Regions from separate parts of the Pseudomonas sp. UM16 genome, predicted to be linked through region 1. Evidence: predicted binding sites of a transcription regulator. Region 1 holds the regulator's gene; the other holds the start of a gene.

Region 1 (7,326 bases):
CAACGTCCCCGAAGGCATGGCCATCGGGGTGTCGGCGGGTGGCGGGATGCCGGATGCCGACAGCTTGGCCATGGGCATTGCCTTGCAGGATGTGCCCGAAGGGTTAGTCATTGCGCTGGTACTGGCCGGGGCAGGCATGGCTAGGTTCAAGGCTTTTGCCATCGGTGCAGCGTCTGGACTGGTCGAGCCGGTGGCAGCGTTGATATGTGCCTGGCTGGTGAGCGTGGCAGAACTGCTATTGCCTCTGGGCTTGGCCTGCGCAGCCGGAGCTATGTTGCTGGTAGTGACCCAGGAGATAATTCCCGAATCTCGCAGCAACGGTCATCATCGCCTGGCGAGTCTAGGGCTGTGCGTTGGTTTCTGTCTGATGATGGTGATGGATACGGCGCTGGCGTGAGGAGGGGGCGGTTACTCGCCCTCATCAAAGTAGTTATTGATCAGCTCGACCAGCGCAACGAGCGCTGCGTCATCTCCTTCGCCTTCGGTATGCAGGTGTACCTGGGTACCTTTGCCCGCTGCGAGCATCATCACAGCCATGATGCTCTTGCCATCGACCATTGATTCAGGTGTGCGGCCTACGCGTACAGTGCAAGGGAAGCGTCCGGCCACGCCGACAAACTTTGCCGCCGCCCGGGCGTGCAGCCCCAGCTTGTTGATGATGGTGATTTCACGAGCGGGCATCGCGGCGGTGGTCCTGTGGGCTAGAGGTCGCGGTGGCGAACCTGGACATTCTTCAAGGATTGCTGCAGCAACTGGCCCACGCGTTCGGTCAGGTAAACCGAACGGTGGTGTCCACCGGTACAGCCAATGGCAATGGTCACATAGGCGCGGTTGCTGGCGGCAAAGCGTGGCAACCATTTGAGTAGATAGCTGGAGATATCCTGGAACATATCTTCGACATCAGGCTGGGCTGCCAGATAGTCGATGACCGGTTGCTCCAGACCGGAGTGCTCACGCAGCTCCGGCTTCCAGTAGGGGTTGGGCAGGCAGCGCACATCGAACACCAGGTCGGCGTCTACCGGCATGCCACGCTTGAAGCCGAAGGATTCGACCAGGAACGCGGTACCAGGCTCCGGTTGGTTAAGCAGGCGTAGTTTGATCGAGTCACGCAACTGATACAGGTTCAGGTTGGTGGTGTCGATTTTAAGATCGGCGAGGTCGGCAATCGGCCCCAGCAGCTCGGTCTCGTCCTTGATCGCTTCGGCCAGCGAACGGCTGGCGTTGGTCAGCGGGTGACGCCGACGGGTTTCCGAGAAGCGCTTGAGCAGGGTGTCTTCGTCGGCATCCAGGTACAGCACATCACACTGGATATGGCGCCCGCGCGCCTCTTCAAGCAGCTCGGGGAAGCGACTGAGGTGGCTGGGCAGGTTGCGCGCATCGATCGATACCGCCACTTTGGGCTGCATCAGTTCGGTGTTGATCAGGGCGTTCTCGGCCAACTGCGGCAGCAACCCGGCAGGTAGGTTGTCGATGCAGTAGTAGCCGTTGTCCTCAAGGACCGCGAGGGCGGTACTTTTTCCGGAGCCGGAGCGGCCGCTAACGATGATCAAGCGCATATTCAGGGCCCGCTCTGTACATCCAGAACGACCTGGTACAGCGCGTCGTTGCTGGGGGCCGCACGCAGCTTGTCGCGTACGACCTTGCTGTCGAGCATGCTGGCGATCTGGCGCAGCAGCTCCAGGTGCGCATCGGTGGCTGCTTCCGGGACCAGCAACACGAACAGCAGGTCGACCGGAGCGCCATCAATGGCGTCGAAATCAATAGGGGCGTCAAGATGCAGCAGTGCACTGACAGGCGATTCGCAACCCTTGAGGCGGCAATGGGGAATGGCAATGCCATTGCCAAAGCCGGTTGAGCCGAGTTTTTCTCGGGCAATCAAGGCTTCGTACACGTCCTGGGTGTCCAGTTCGGGCACTTCTTTGCCGATCAGGTTGGCGATCTGTTCGAGTGCGCGCTTTTTGCTGCCTCCCGGCACGTTCACCAAGGAACGGCCGGGGGTCAGGATGGTTTCAAGTCGGATCATGGATGAGGGGGATCAGCGGGCCGCTGCACCTTGCAGCAGGCTTTGCTGTTTTTCCTTGTGTTTTTTCAGTTGACGATCGAGCTTGTCGGTCAAAGCATCGATCGCTGCATACATGTCTGTGTGTTCGGCATTTGCAACAACTTCGCCGCCGGGAATAAACAGCGTTGCTTCAATCTTCTGCTGCAGCTTCTCGACCTTCATGATTACCGTCACATTGGTAATCTTGTCGAAGTGCCCCTCCAGACGTTTGAGTTTTTGCTCGACGTATTCGCGCAGCGGCTGGGTGACTTCTACATGCTGTCCACTGATATTGACTTGCATACAGCTTCTCCTTTGTTGCCCGAGCATAAGAGGCAGGTGTTGCGCCTGCCACTGAACTGCGATGGCTATCTCAGGGGCTACATCAGTCGCTTGCGCTCACTCGACGGTGCAATGCCGAGGGACTCGCGGTACTTGGCGACGGTGCGACGGGCTACCTGGATGCCTTGTGCCTCCAGTAAACCAGCGATCTTGCTGTCACTCAATGGCTTTTTCTGATTTTCCGCTGCAACCAATTTTTTGATGATCGCGCGAATCGCTGTGGACGAGCATTCACCGCCTTCGGAGGTGCTGACGTGGCTGGAGAAAAAGTACTTCAGCTCGTAAATACCCCGCGGTGTGTGCATGTATTTCTGCGTGGTGACCCGGGAAATGGTCGACTCGTGCATGCCCACGGCTTCAGCGATGTCATGCAGGACCAGCGGCTTCATCGCTTCGTCGCCGTGATCGAGGAAGCCGCGCTGGTGTTCGACGATCTGGGTGGCGACTTTCATCAGGGTTTCGTTGCGGCTCTGCAGGCTCTTGATGAACCAGCGGGCTTCCTGCAACTGATTGCGCATGAACGTATTGTCGGCACTGGTGTCGGCGCGGCGGACGAACCCGGCGTATTGCGGGTTGACCCGCAGGCGCGGCACGGCCTCCTGATTGAGCTCGACCAGCCAGCGCTCGTTGTCCTTGCGCACGATCACGTCAGGGACCACGTATTCGGCTTCACTGGATTCAATCTGCGAGCCAGGACGCGGGTTGAGGCTCTGAACCCGTTCGATGACCTGGCGCAGTTCGTCTTCCTTGAGCTTCATCCGCCGCATCAGCTGGCTGTAGTCGCGGCTGCCGAGTAGGTCGATATAGTCACGTACCAGGCGCTGGGCTTCGGCCATCCAAGGGGTGCTGGCAGGCAGTTGGCGCAGTTGCAGCAGCAGGCATTCGCTGAGGTTGCGTGCGCCGATACCAGCAGGTTCGAATTGCTGAATGCGGTGCAGCACGGCCTCGATTTCGTCGAGCTCAATATCCAGCTCAGGGTCAAAGGATTCGCAGACTTCCTCGAGGGTTTCGTCGAGGTAGCCCTGGCTGTTGATGCAGTCGATCAGGGTGACCGCAATCAGCCGATCGGTGTCCGACATCGGCGCCAGGTTGAGTTGCCAAAGCAAGTGGCTTTGCAGGCTCTCGCCCGCCGAAGTGCGGGTGGTGAAGTCCCACTCGTCATCGTCGTTGCTGGGCAAGCTGCTGGCGCTGGTCTGGTAGATGTCTTCCCAGGCGGTATCGACGGGCAGTTCGTTGGGGATGCGCTCGTTCCATTCGCCGTCTTCCAGGTTGTCCACGGTTTGCGTGGTTTCCTGGTAGGTGGTGTCCTGAACTTCGGCGACGGGCTTGCTTTCGGCGTTGTCGGCCATCGGGTCGCTGTTGTCGAAGTCGTCGCCTTCTTCCTGGCGTTCGAGCATCGGGTTTGATTCCAGCGCTTCCTGGATTTCCTGCTGGAGGTCCAGAGTAGAAAGCTGGAGCAGACGGATAGCCTGTTGCAACTGCGGTGTCATCGTCAGTTGCTGGCCCATTCTTAGGACGAGCGATGGTTTCATGGCAGGGGCTTTACACCTTTTTTGCCGGCGCACATGCGCCATCCACTACAAGGGCACCGAAGCGCCAACTTTAAGCAAATTATATGCCTGAAATTGGAGCGTTTGCCTAGGCCGCTGTGACAATAAAGCCGGTTTTCACCGGGTTAGCAGCCCATGGCAAGCGCTGTGTCGCCTCGAACTTACAAGCGGAACTCGTGGCCCAGGTACACCTCTTTCACCAGGTCGTTTGCCAGGATGGTCTCTGCATCGCCTTCGGCAATCAGTTGGCCATCGTTGACGATGTAAGCGGTTTCGCAGATGTCCAGGGTCTCGCGGACGTTGTGGTCGGTGATCAATACACCGATACCTTTGGCCTTGAGGTGATGGATGATCTGCTTGATGTCGCCGACCGAAATCGGGTCGACACCGGCAAAGGGTTCATCGAGCAGGATGAATTTCGGCGCAGTAGCCAGGGCCCGGGCAATCTCCACGCGGCGACGTTCGCCACCGGACAGGCTCATGCCGAGGTTGTCGCGGATATGGCTGATGTGAAATTCCTGCAGCAGGCTTTCCAGTTCTTTGCGCCGGCCATCGCGATCGAGCTCCTTACGGGTCTCGAGGATCGCCATGATGTTGTCGGCAACCGACAGCTTGCGAAAGATCGAGGCTTCCTGTGGCAGGTAGCCAATACCGGCACGGGCACGGCCGTGCATCGGCTGGTGGCTGACATCCAGGTCATCGATGAGCACGCGGCCCTGATCGGCCTGGACCAGGCCAACGATCATGTAAAAGCAGGTGGTCTTGCCGGCGCCGTTAGGACCGAGCAAGCCGACGATCTGGCCGCTGTCGATGGACAGGCTGACGTCACGTACCACTTGCCGACTCTTGTAGCTCTTGGCCAGGTGCTGGGCTTTGAGGGTCGCCATTTACTCGGCCTTCTTCTTCGGCTGGATCACCATGTCGATCCGTGGGCGAGGCGTTGACACCGATCCACCGCGGCCGGCAGTCGCCACCTGGGATTGGGTGTTGTAAACGATTTTCTCGCCTTCAGTGGTGTTGCCATCGCTGGTTTCCACCTTGGCCTGGTCGGTCAATACCACCAGATTCTTTTGCGACTGGTACTGGATCTGCTTGCCGTAACCTTTCATCTTGTCCGGTTTTTCGGCGCTTTGTTGCTGCTCGAAATAGGCAAGGTTGCCGACCGATGTCACGACGTCGACATCGCCATTGGCGGCACGCGTAATGGTCACGGTGTTGCCTTTGATGATCATCGAACCCTGGGTGATGATGACGTCGCCGGTGTAGGTGGCGACCCCTTTCTTGTCATCCAGGTGCGCTTGGTCAGCCTGGATACGGATTGGCTGGTCACGGTCGTTCGGCAGGGCCCAGGCGCTCGCGCTTCCCAGTGCTGCGCTCAGGCTGAGCAAAAAGGGGAGTGTTTTAACGAGCCTCATACTGTCCTCTTACGTTGGACAGCAGGTCCATCCTGCCGTCTTTCAAATACGCTTTCATTCCATTGCCCGTAGTAACACCACCGGCGCCGTCGATTTTAACGGCTTGTTCGGTTTGCGCATATTGCTTCTGCGGGAATACCGTCATGCGACTGCTGGTAATGATCATGGTGCGGTTTTTTTCATCGGTGCGGGCGACCCGTACCGAATCAATCAATTCCACTTCGCTGCCATCGGGGTTGACCTCGCCCTTGTCGCTCTGCACGTGCCAGGGGTAGGTGGTGCCGCGATACAGTTGCAGGTCAGGCTTGGTCAGCAACGTTACTTCGCTGACCTTGAGGTGTTCGACCTTGTCGGCAGTCATCTCGTACTGCATCTTGCCATCAGGCAGAAACTGCACGCTGTGAGCATTGGTGGCGTAATAATCGATAGCCTTTTCGTCGACGCTGGCGACCGGCTTGTCGAGAAAGCTCTCCGGGCTGATGTTCCAGTAGCCGACAGCCACCAGCAAGGCGGCAATCACACTGAACAGCGCAATGGTGCGAATCTTTTTACTGAACATGTGTCGCTCTACAGGTAGTGGGCGTTGGCCGCGTCGAGGTTGCCCTGGGCTTGCAGGATCAACTCGCAAAACTCACGGGCTGCACCTTCACCGCCGCGGGCCTTGGTAATCCCGTGGGCGTGCTCGCGGACGAAGGCTGCGGCACTGGCTACAGCCATGCCCAGGCCAACACGGCGGATCACCGGCAGGTCAGGCAGGTCGTCGCCCAAATAGGCGACCTGTTCATAGCTTAGGTTGAGCTGGCCAAGAAGTTCGTCCAAAACCACTAATTTATCTTCACGCCCCTGATACAGGTGGGGGATGCCAAGGTTCTTGGCTCGGCGCTCGACCACCGGGGTCTTGCGGCCGCTGATGATGGCGGTGGTCACGCCCGTGGCCATGAGCATCTTGATGCCTTGTCCGTCGAGGGTGTTGAAGGTTTTGAATTCACTGCCATCTTCGAGGAAGTACAAGCGACCGTCAGTCAGTACGCCGTCAACGTCAAATACCGCAAGCTTGATGGCCTTGCCACGTTGGAGCAGGTCCTGGCTCATTTACATCACTCCCGCACGCAACAGGTCGTGCATATTCAAGGCGCCAACCGGGCGCTCGTCCTTGTCGATTACAACCAGGGCACTGATCTTGTGGTCTTCCATGATTTTCAGGGCTTCGGCAGCGAGCATGTCGGCGCGCGCGGTCTTGCCATGAGCGGTCATGACCTCTTCGATCAACGTGGTGTGCACATCGATGTTGCGATCCAGGCTGCGGCGCAGGTCGCCGTCAGTGAAGATCCCGGCCAACCGTCCGTCGGCTTCGAGGACGACGGTCATGCCCAGACCTTTGCGAGACATTTCAAGCAATGCGTCTTTGAGCAGGGTGCCACGTTGCACCTGAGGCAGCTCTTGGCCGGCGTGCATGACGTTCTCGACCTTCAACAGCAAGCGGCGTCCCAAGGCGCCACCAGGGTGCGAGAAGGCGAAGTCTTCAGCAGTAAAGCCACGTGCCTCAAGCAGCGCAATGGCCAGGGCATCGCCCAGTACCAGTGCCGCTGTGGTCGAGGACGTCGGAGCCAGGTTCAGCGGGCAGGCTTCCTGGGCGACGCGGGCGTCGAGATTGACTTCGGCGGCCTTGGCCAGTGCCGAGTCGGGGTTGCCAGTCAGGCTGATCAGCTGGATCCCGAGGCGTTTGATCAAGGGCAGCAGGGTGACGATCTCGGCGGTCGTGCCGGAGTTGGACAGGGCGAGGATGACATCGTCGCGGGTGATCATGCCCATGTCGCCATGGCTGGCTTCGGCCGGGTGCACGAAGAACGCCGGGGTGCCGGTGCTGGCCAGGGTTGCGGCAATTTTGTTGCCGATATGCCCGGACTTGCCCATGCCGACCACCACGACCCGGCCCTTGCTGGCCAGGATCAGCTCGCAGGCCTTGACGAAATCGGCG
Region 2 (7,326 bases), on a different contig from region 1:
TCACCGAACGCGCTTCTGGCAATCACATGGTAGGTGTCGAGTGTCTCGAGTTTGGTGTCTTCAAGCCAGGAGGCTACAACGCCATCATACTCTTGAGGGTTGACCATCCAGAAAATACCGTCGCTGTAGCCGCACCACCCATGCTCGCTCCAATACGCTAATAACTGGTCGGGAAGCTTCCCGTGGTAGCGTTGAATGCTTGAGGGTGGAACCTCTCTGCGCTCGATTGGAGACCCGAACGCTTCCAGAAAAATGGAAAATGCCTCATCCATACTCTAATTTTCCCTAGCATTTATGAAGATTAACATTAACCAATGTTTTTCCACGCGAGGCTTCAGGTACTGCCTGCGCGGCATTCCTTAAGTGTTCGATCTTCGTTTTCCATTGCGGCCCAATACTGGCGTTCACCTGGCGTTCACCTGGCGATCTCCAAAATCCGAAATCACATCTTTCCCCCGGCGATGAGGTCAGGATTATGCAGGGCCGCGTGTGCAATGGCATGCTATAGGGCTTGTCTGTGGAAGGTTTCTTGTCTTTCCCGGCAGGTTGATTCACCTGCGCCGGCTGTGGATCATCCAGCGCCCCCTTGCGCCGCTCCGGCACCCGCAGATCCGGCCGCTTCTTAAATCCCTCTTCATGCTTGAGTATCCAAGGTCAGAAATCAGAGAAGCTGTAAGGTTCAAGCCCTGCGATTTGCGATAGAAGGATCAGGTGCTCTATAGCTTTGACCTTTTCAAGATTTTCGAGGGTGGCGCGTCCTCCGAGCATTATTGCCGGAACGAACGCGTACATTTCATCATTTTTCAATGTGCCTAACTTTTTCTTTGCAGAGTCAAAAAGATTGTCGAAGTCGTTATATTCTTTCTCCCGTGACAGAAAGAAGTTGTGGACTTCTCTAGTAGCATCGCTTTCGCTGAATTGATAATTATCACCTGTGTAGCGTGATAGTAGGCTGGTGATCTTTACTGAGAATCCGCTTTTTTCACCCCAAAGGTACAAATCGCCAAAAGCGCTTCTGGCGATCAAGTGATAAGTGTCGCGATTTTCCAGGTTCGTGCCTTCGAGCCAAGATGCGATGACGCCCTCATATTCTTGGGGGTCAACTAACCAAAAGATACCATCGCCAAAGCCGCACCAGCCATGTTCTTTCCAATATGACAGCAGCAGTTCGGGTAGTTTGCCTCTAAAGCGTTCAATGCTCGTTGGAGGAACTTCACGGCGTGAGATGGGTGTGCCTACTTTTTCGATGAAGATGGAGAATACTTCGTCCATTTACGATCCCCTGACTGCCTAGCATTTATGCAGATTGATACTCATATAAATTGGCGCGTCGCTCGATTTTGGTGCATTTTCGGCAGCTTTTTTGAGGTTGGCTATCTTGGCTCGCCATTGTGCGCCAATGCTGGAGTTGACTCGCCTGTCGCCAAAGTCTGATATCACGTCTTTTCCTCCGGCGCTCAAGTCGGGGTTGTGCAATGCAGCAAGGGACGCCATTGTCTCTTTAGCTTTTATTGCTGACATTTTCATGGCTTCAAGTGGACTCATTTCTGCGAGCAACTCTCTCTGGATCCTTTTTTGCAGCTTATCTTGCAATTCTCTGCGTGCGGTTCGGGCGATGGCTGGGTCACGTTTTACTGGATTGGCAATGTTCTCAAGAAACTCTTCAACCGATAATCGGTTCAGTCCTTCCTGCTGGCCTTTCAATTGCCGCTCGAACTCACCAATCTTGGATGCCGGTCATTTATCAGCCTTGAAGCACTCTACTGTATGTAAAGGCATGCTACCGGTCTTGCCGGTAGAAGGCTCCTTGTCTTTCCCGGTAGATCGATTCTGCTGCCCTGGGAGATGATCATTCAGCGCACCTTTGCGCCGCTCCGGCACCTGCAGATCCGGCCGCTTCTTAAGTCCCTCTTTATGTTTGAGTATCCACTGCCCGAGTCGAGCCCCTCTGCTGCTGGTGGCCATCTCCTGCGCCAGCACGCCGGCATTCCCGCGCCCACGGGTGAGGTAGGACACAATTGCCCCCAGTAGCAGTACCACGACATCCACATGGCCCAAGGCAATGTGGTGGGCGGCTCGGGATATCGCATGCGGATCGTCCTGGCTGAACGGGCTTAACCCCTCATCGCCGCGCGTCCCGTCCCAGGCGGTGCGGATGCCATCCCGGTAGTACTCGCCGATGCGCGGCAAGCCGTCGATAAAGAATTCGGCGATGGACGACAGGCCCAGTACACCGAGGATCCAGCCGCCGACCTTGAGGCCCATCACCGCGCCAGCGCCGGCAAAGGGGATGGCCCCGGCACCTGCGCCAAATGCCCCGATCCCGGCGCCAATGGCACCGCCGCCCAGGGTGCTGCCGACGACGATCATCGCCATCTGCCTTACGACGATGAGCAACTCATCGAGAATGCTGGTGATTTCCAGCTCGGCGAAGCGCTGGCGCAACCTATGTGCGGCTTGCCATTCTGCCTTGTTGAAGGCGGACTGCACCGCCCTGACCCGGCGCAGGTTGAGGGCCAGCGAGGCGACCTGTTTGTTGAGGTGGGTACGCAAATGGGCGCCTCCTTGATAGCCCATTTCATCCGTGATGCGCGATTCGATCTCGTGCCATGAGGGCACAAGGTGGCTCAGAAACATAAGGGTCTCCCTGACAACTCTGTGCAGGGGGAAATCACATCATGAATCGAGGGTAAATATTTCCGCGTGAGCTGTAGGAGGATTCCCAAATATCTCTCAATGAGGCGTGTGCTCCAGGCCCAGCCAATGTGACGTCAATTTTTTGTTTTGCCGTTTTTGCCACCCGGTAATTGCCGCTTTCCCTTCTCGAGGCGGAAACACTTTGCCGCTTTTCTGGCATGGCGTTGTCAATGTTGCCCGTCCAGCCCAGTGTTTTCGGGCTTTCAGAGTGTTGGCACAGCCCTTGCTATAGCTTGGCCAACGAGATTCCGGTCAACCTTCGAAGGTTTCCCCGACATGAGCATCAGCTTCGACAAAGCGCTTGGCATTCACGAAAAGGCACTGGGCTTTCGCGCCCAGCGTGCTGAAGTGCTGGCCAACAACATCGCCAACGCCGACACGCCCAACTACAAGGCGCGTGACATGGACTTTGCTTCGGTATTGGCGGCGCAGAGCGAGAAGACCAGCAAGGGCCACTTCTCGCTGGATCGCACCAACACCCGGCACATCGAGGCTGAAGGCCTGAGCATGGGTGACGAAACCCTGCAGTACCGCACGCCGATGCAGCCTTCGGTCGACCAGAACACCGTCGATGCTCAGCTTGAACAATCGAGCTATGCGGAAAACGCCGTCGGTTTCCAGGCCAGCTTTACGCTGCTCAACAGTAAATTCAAAGGGCTGGTATCGGCCCTGCGCGGAGAGTAAGTCATGTCCCTCGCCAGTGTGTTCAACATTGCCGGTAGCGGCATGAGTGCGCAGACCACCCGTCTGAACACCGTCGCTTCGAACATTGCCAACGCCGAGACCGTCTCGTCGAGCATCGATCAGACCTACCGTGCTCGTCATCCGGTGTTCGCCACCACCTTCCAGCAGGCACAGGGTGGCGTCAGTCAGTCGCTGTTCCAGGATCAGGACGCGGCCGGTCAGGGCGTTCAGGTGCTCGGTGTGGTCGAAGACCAAAGCAACCTTGAGGCACGCTACGAGCCGAATCACCCGGCGGCGAACAAGGACGGCTACGTTTACTACCCGAACGTCAATGTGGTCGAGGAGATGGCGGACATGATCTCTGCCAGTCGCTCGTTCCAGACCAACGCCGAGTTGATGAACACGGCCAAGACCATGATGCAGAAGGTCCTGACCCTGGGTCAGTGATAAGGGACGAAGCCAATGGCAAGCATTAACGACACCACCGCCGGGGTAAACCTGAACGACGTACTCAAAGCGTCGGTCAAGCAGACCTCCGACACCAACAACACCAGTGGCGTTGCCTCGGCAACCAACAGCAAGAGCGGCAACCAGGCGTTGGGCAAAGACGCGTTCCTGCAGATGCTGGTTACCCAGATGCAGAATCAGAACCCGCTCGATCCTCAGGACAACAGCGAGTTCGTCGCCCAGTTGGCGCAGTTCAGTAGCCTGGAAGGCATCACCACGCTCAACGAGACGGTGACGGCGATTTCCGGCAACTTCAAATCGTCCCAGGCGCTGCAGGCGTCATCGTTGGTTGGTCGCTCGGTGATCGTCCAGACCGACAAGGCCATGGTCGACACCACCAAGAGCTTCACCGGTTCCGTGGTAGTGCCGCAGTCGCTGAGTAACGCCACCGTCACCATCACCGACAAGGATGGCAAGGTGGTCAAGACCATCGACATGGGTGAGCAGAAGGCCGGCAATTCCGAGTTCGTCTGGGATGGCACCAATGACGCCGGTGAGAAGGTCGATCCTGGTACTTACACCTTTGCCGCCAAGACCACCATCGAAGGCAAACAGTTGGATATGTACACCCTGCTGCCCGCCACGGTCAGCAGCGTCACCCTCAGTCAGACCGGCGGCGAGATGATGCTCAATCTCGCTGGCCTGGGCAGCATCGCACTGTCCAAAGTCCAAACCATCGGTATATAGAGCCGGCTAACGCGGCACAAGGAGTTGAAAGATGTCATTCAATATCGGCCTTAGCGGTCTCTATGCAGCCAACAAGCAACTGGACGTGACCGGCAACAACATCGCCAACGTTGCCACCACCGGTTTTAAATCCTCGCGTGCGGAATTCGCCGACGTGTATTCGGCCAACAAGCTGGGTGTCGGCAGTCAGAGCGTGGGTAACGGCGTGCGCCTGGCTTCGGTGTCGCAGCAGTTCACCAACGGTGAAATCACCAATACCGGCAACGTGCTGGACATGGGTATCCAGGGGCAGGGCTTCTTTGTGCTGAGCGACAACGGCTCGCTCAGTTACTCCCGTGCCGGTGCCTTCCAGACCGATAAAGACAATTACGTGGTAACCGCCGATGGCCTGCGCCTGCGCGGCTACGGTGTGGATGAGAATGGCAAGATCATCAATGGCGTGCTGACTGATCTTAAGATCGACACCTCGGCGTTGGCGCCAAAGTCCACCACTTCGATCAATCAGGGTATCAACCTGAACTCGTCGGACAAAGTTATCCCGGCGACCACCACTTTTGACCCAAGTGATGACACTACCTGGAACAAGACCTTTGCTACCAAGATCTATGACAGCCAGGGTAACGAGCACGTCATGGATCAGTACTACGTCAAGACCGACACCAATGAGTGGAAGTCGTACACCCTGATCGACGGTCGCAACCCGCTTGATCCAAGCCAGGAGCCACCGCAGCCGCTGGAAGGAACTATCACCTTCAAACCGGACGGTAGCGTCGACACCATGACGGCCGGCGCTGTTGGGTCTGGCTACGAAGTTGAGAACAAGGTCTTCAAGTTGACCGGTTGGGTGCCTGCCACCATTACCGATCCGGACGCCAAGCCACCGGTATGGGGCTCCAACGGTTCGGAAGCGAGCGCGGGTGGTATCGCCATCGACATGAATGCGACCACCTCCTACAACACTCCGACCACGCGTCTGTCGCAGAGCCAGGACGGTTACGCTACCGGCATCTTGTCGAGCCTGAGCATCGACTCCAGCGGTGTGATGTTCGCCAGCTTCAGCAACCAGCAGTCGCGCGCGATTGGTCAGGTAGCGATCGCTTCGTTTGCCAACGAGCAGGGCCTGCAGCCTATGGGGGGTACGCGTTGGGCGGAAACCTATTCCTCGGGCATTCCGGGTATTGATGCGCCGAAGACCGGCACCCTGGGCGCCATCGCTTCCAACTCGCTGGAGGCCTCGAACGTCAACCTGACTAACGAGTTGGTCGAGCTGATCAAGGCGCAGAGCAACTATCAGGCAAACGCCAAGACCATCTCTACCCAGAGCACCATCATGCAGACCATCATTCAGATGACCTGATACGGGTATGAGGCAATAGGTATGGATAGGCCCCTTTCTCGGAAGGGGTCTTTCATTTCGGAGGTGTCGATCATGTTGCAGCGAATGGCGTTGCTCTTGTTTGCGCTGTTGCTGGTGTCTCAAGTCCGGGCCGATGCTGCGCCTTGGTACCGTTGGGAAAGCCAGGCCGATGGCCGTCTGGTGTGTGCCCAGTTTTCTCCGGGCGATGGCTGGAAGCGTTTTGCCGGCCCCTTCAATAATGGCGCATGCCGTGCCTACTGAACCTTGCCGCTAGCGGCAAGCGGGCGCCGTAATTTCGACGGCGCTACTCTCCGTTGTATTCTCCTGCAACGCGCAAGCCCTTGTCTGGCGGGGCTTTTGGCTACTTCTGCAAAGTTGGTTTGAAACTTGCTACAAGCACTGCAAAGCAGCGGCGAACGGCAAGTGTTCGCCAGCGCAGGGGAGAAATACTGTGGACAAGATGCTGTACGTGGCCATGACCGGTGCCAGCCAGAACGCGCTGGCGCAGAAGGCGCATGCCAACAACCTGGCGAACATTTCCACCACCGGTTTTCAGCGTGACCTGGAGCAGGCGCGTTCGATGCCGGTGTTCGGTGACAGCTTTCCGGCGCGCGCCTACGCGATGACCGAGCGCCCGGCGACGGATTTCTCGCCAGGTTCGATGCTGGAAACCGGGCGTGACCTGGACGTGGCCATTGGTGGTGACGGCTTTATCGCCGTGCAAGCGCCTGATGGCAGCGAAGCCTATGTGCGTACTGCGAGTATGAATATCGATGCCCTGGGGGTGCTGCGTGCCGGCAACGGCATGCCGATCATGGGCAACGGTGGGCCGATTGCCGTGCCGCCAGAGCAGAAGATCGAGGTCGGTGAAGACGGCACCATCACCATCCGCGCCATGGGCGAGGGGCCGCGGGTGATGGCCGAAGTCGACCGGATCAAGATGGTCAACCCTGACCTCAAGACCATGAGCAAAGGCCTGGACGGTTTGATCCACACCAACAATGGCCAGCCGGCGGTGGCTGACGCCAACGTCAAACTGGTGTCGGGCTTCCTTGAGGCCAGTAACGTCAACGCCGTCGAGGAAATGACCTCGGTGCTGGCGCTGTCCCGTCAATTCGAACTGCACATCAAAATGATGACCACGGCCAAAGAAGGCGATGAAGCCATGGCTCGGGTTTTGCAGATCGGCTAATTACATAGACGTAGCGCCGTAAAACAGGCGCACGAGGAGAACAGCATGCTTCCGGCTCTTTGGGTGAGTAAAACCGGTCTGTCCGCTCAGGACATGAACCTGACCACCATTTCCAACAACCTGGCCAACGTCTCGACCACCGGCTTCAAACGTGATCGTGCCGAGTTCCAGGACCTGCTGTATCAGACCCGCCGCCAGGCTG

The links. Region 1 encodes sigma-54, which starts transcription at its own class of promoters, with help from an activator protein. Its sites were predicted from a motif close to ANTGGCATNNANNTTGCTNT; they were not measured.
Region 2: the regulator sigma-54 is predicted to act here: its motif matches at 2,908-2,927, upstream of flgB (flagellar basal body rod protein FlgB).

What each region holds. Positions count from the first base shown of each region.
Region 1 covers NZ_JBNPJT010000013.1:73,917-81,242, reverse strand. Annotated here, with positions in the region: gene ACQRAX_RS16840 (ZIP family metal transporter) at 1-397, shown strand, start outside; gene ACQRAX_RS16835 (HPr family phosphocarrier protein) at 409-681, opposite strand; gene rapZ (RNase adapter RapZ) at 702-1,556, opposite strand; gene ptsN (PTS IIA-like nitrogen regulatory protein PtsN) at 1,559-2,023, opposite strand; gene hpf (ribosome hibernation-promoting factor, HPF/YfiA family) at 2,036-2,344, opposite strand; gene ACQRAX_RS16815 (RNA polymerase factor sigma-54) at 2,422-3,915, opposite strand; gene lptB (LPS export ABC transporter ATP-binding protein) at 4,095-4,820, opposite strand; gene lptA (lipopolysaccharide transport periplasmic protein LptA) at 4,821-5,348, opposite strand; gene lptC (LPS export ABC transporter periplasmic protein LptC) at 5,335-5,907, opposite strand; gene ACQRAX_RS16795 (KdsC family phosphatase) at 5,916-6,440, opposite strand; gene ACQRAX_RS16790 (KpsF/GutQ family sugar-phosphate isomerase) at 6,441-7,326, opposite strand, start outside.
Region 2 covers NZ_JBNPJT010000002.1:332,128-339,453, reverse strand. Annotated here, with positions in the region: gene ACQRAX_RS03615 (GAD-like domain-containing protein) at 1-272, opposite strand, end outside; gene ACQRAX_RS03610 (GAD-like domain-containing protein) at 655-1,272, opposite strand; partial or broken gene ACQRAX_RS03605 (DUF6861 domain-containing protein) at 1,291-2,637, opposite strand; gene flgB (flagellar basal body rod protein FlgB) at 2,974-3,381, shown strand; gene flgC (flagellar basal body rod protein FlgC) at 3,385-3,828, shown strand; gene flgD (flagellar hook assembly protein FlgD) at 3,844-4,575, shown strand; gene flgE (flagellar hook protein FlgE) at 4,607-5,932, shown strand; gene ACQRAX_RS03580 (hypothetical protein) at 6,005-6,193, shown strand; gene ACQRAX_RS03575 (flagellar basal body rod protein FlgF) at 6,384-7,124, shown strand; gene flgG (flagellar basal-body rod protein FlgG) at 7,170-7,326, shown strand, end outside.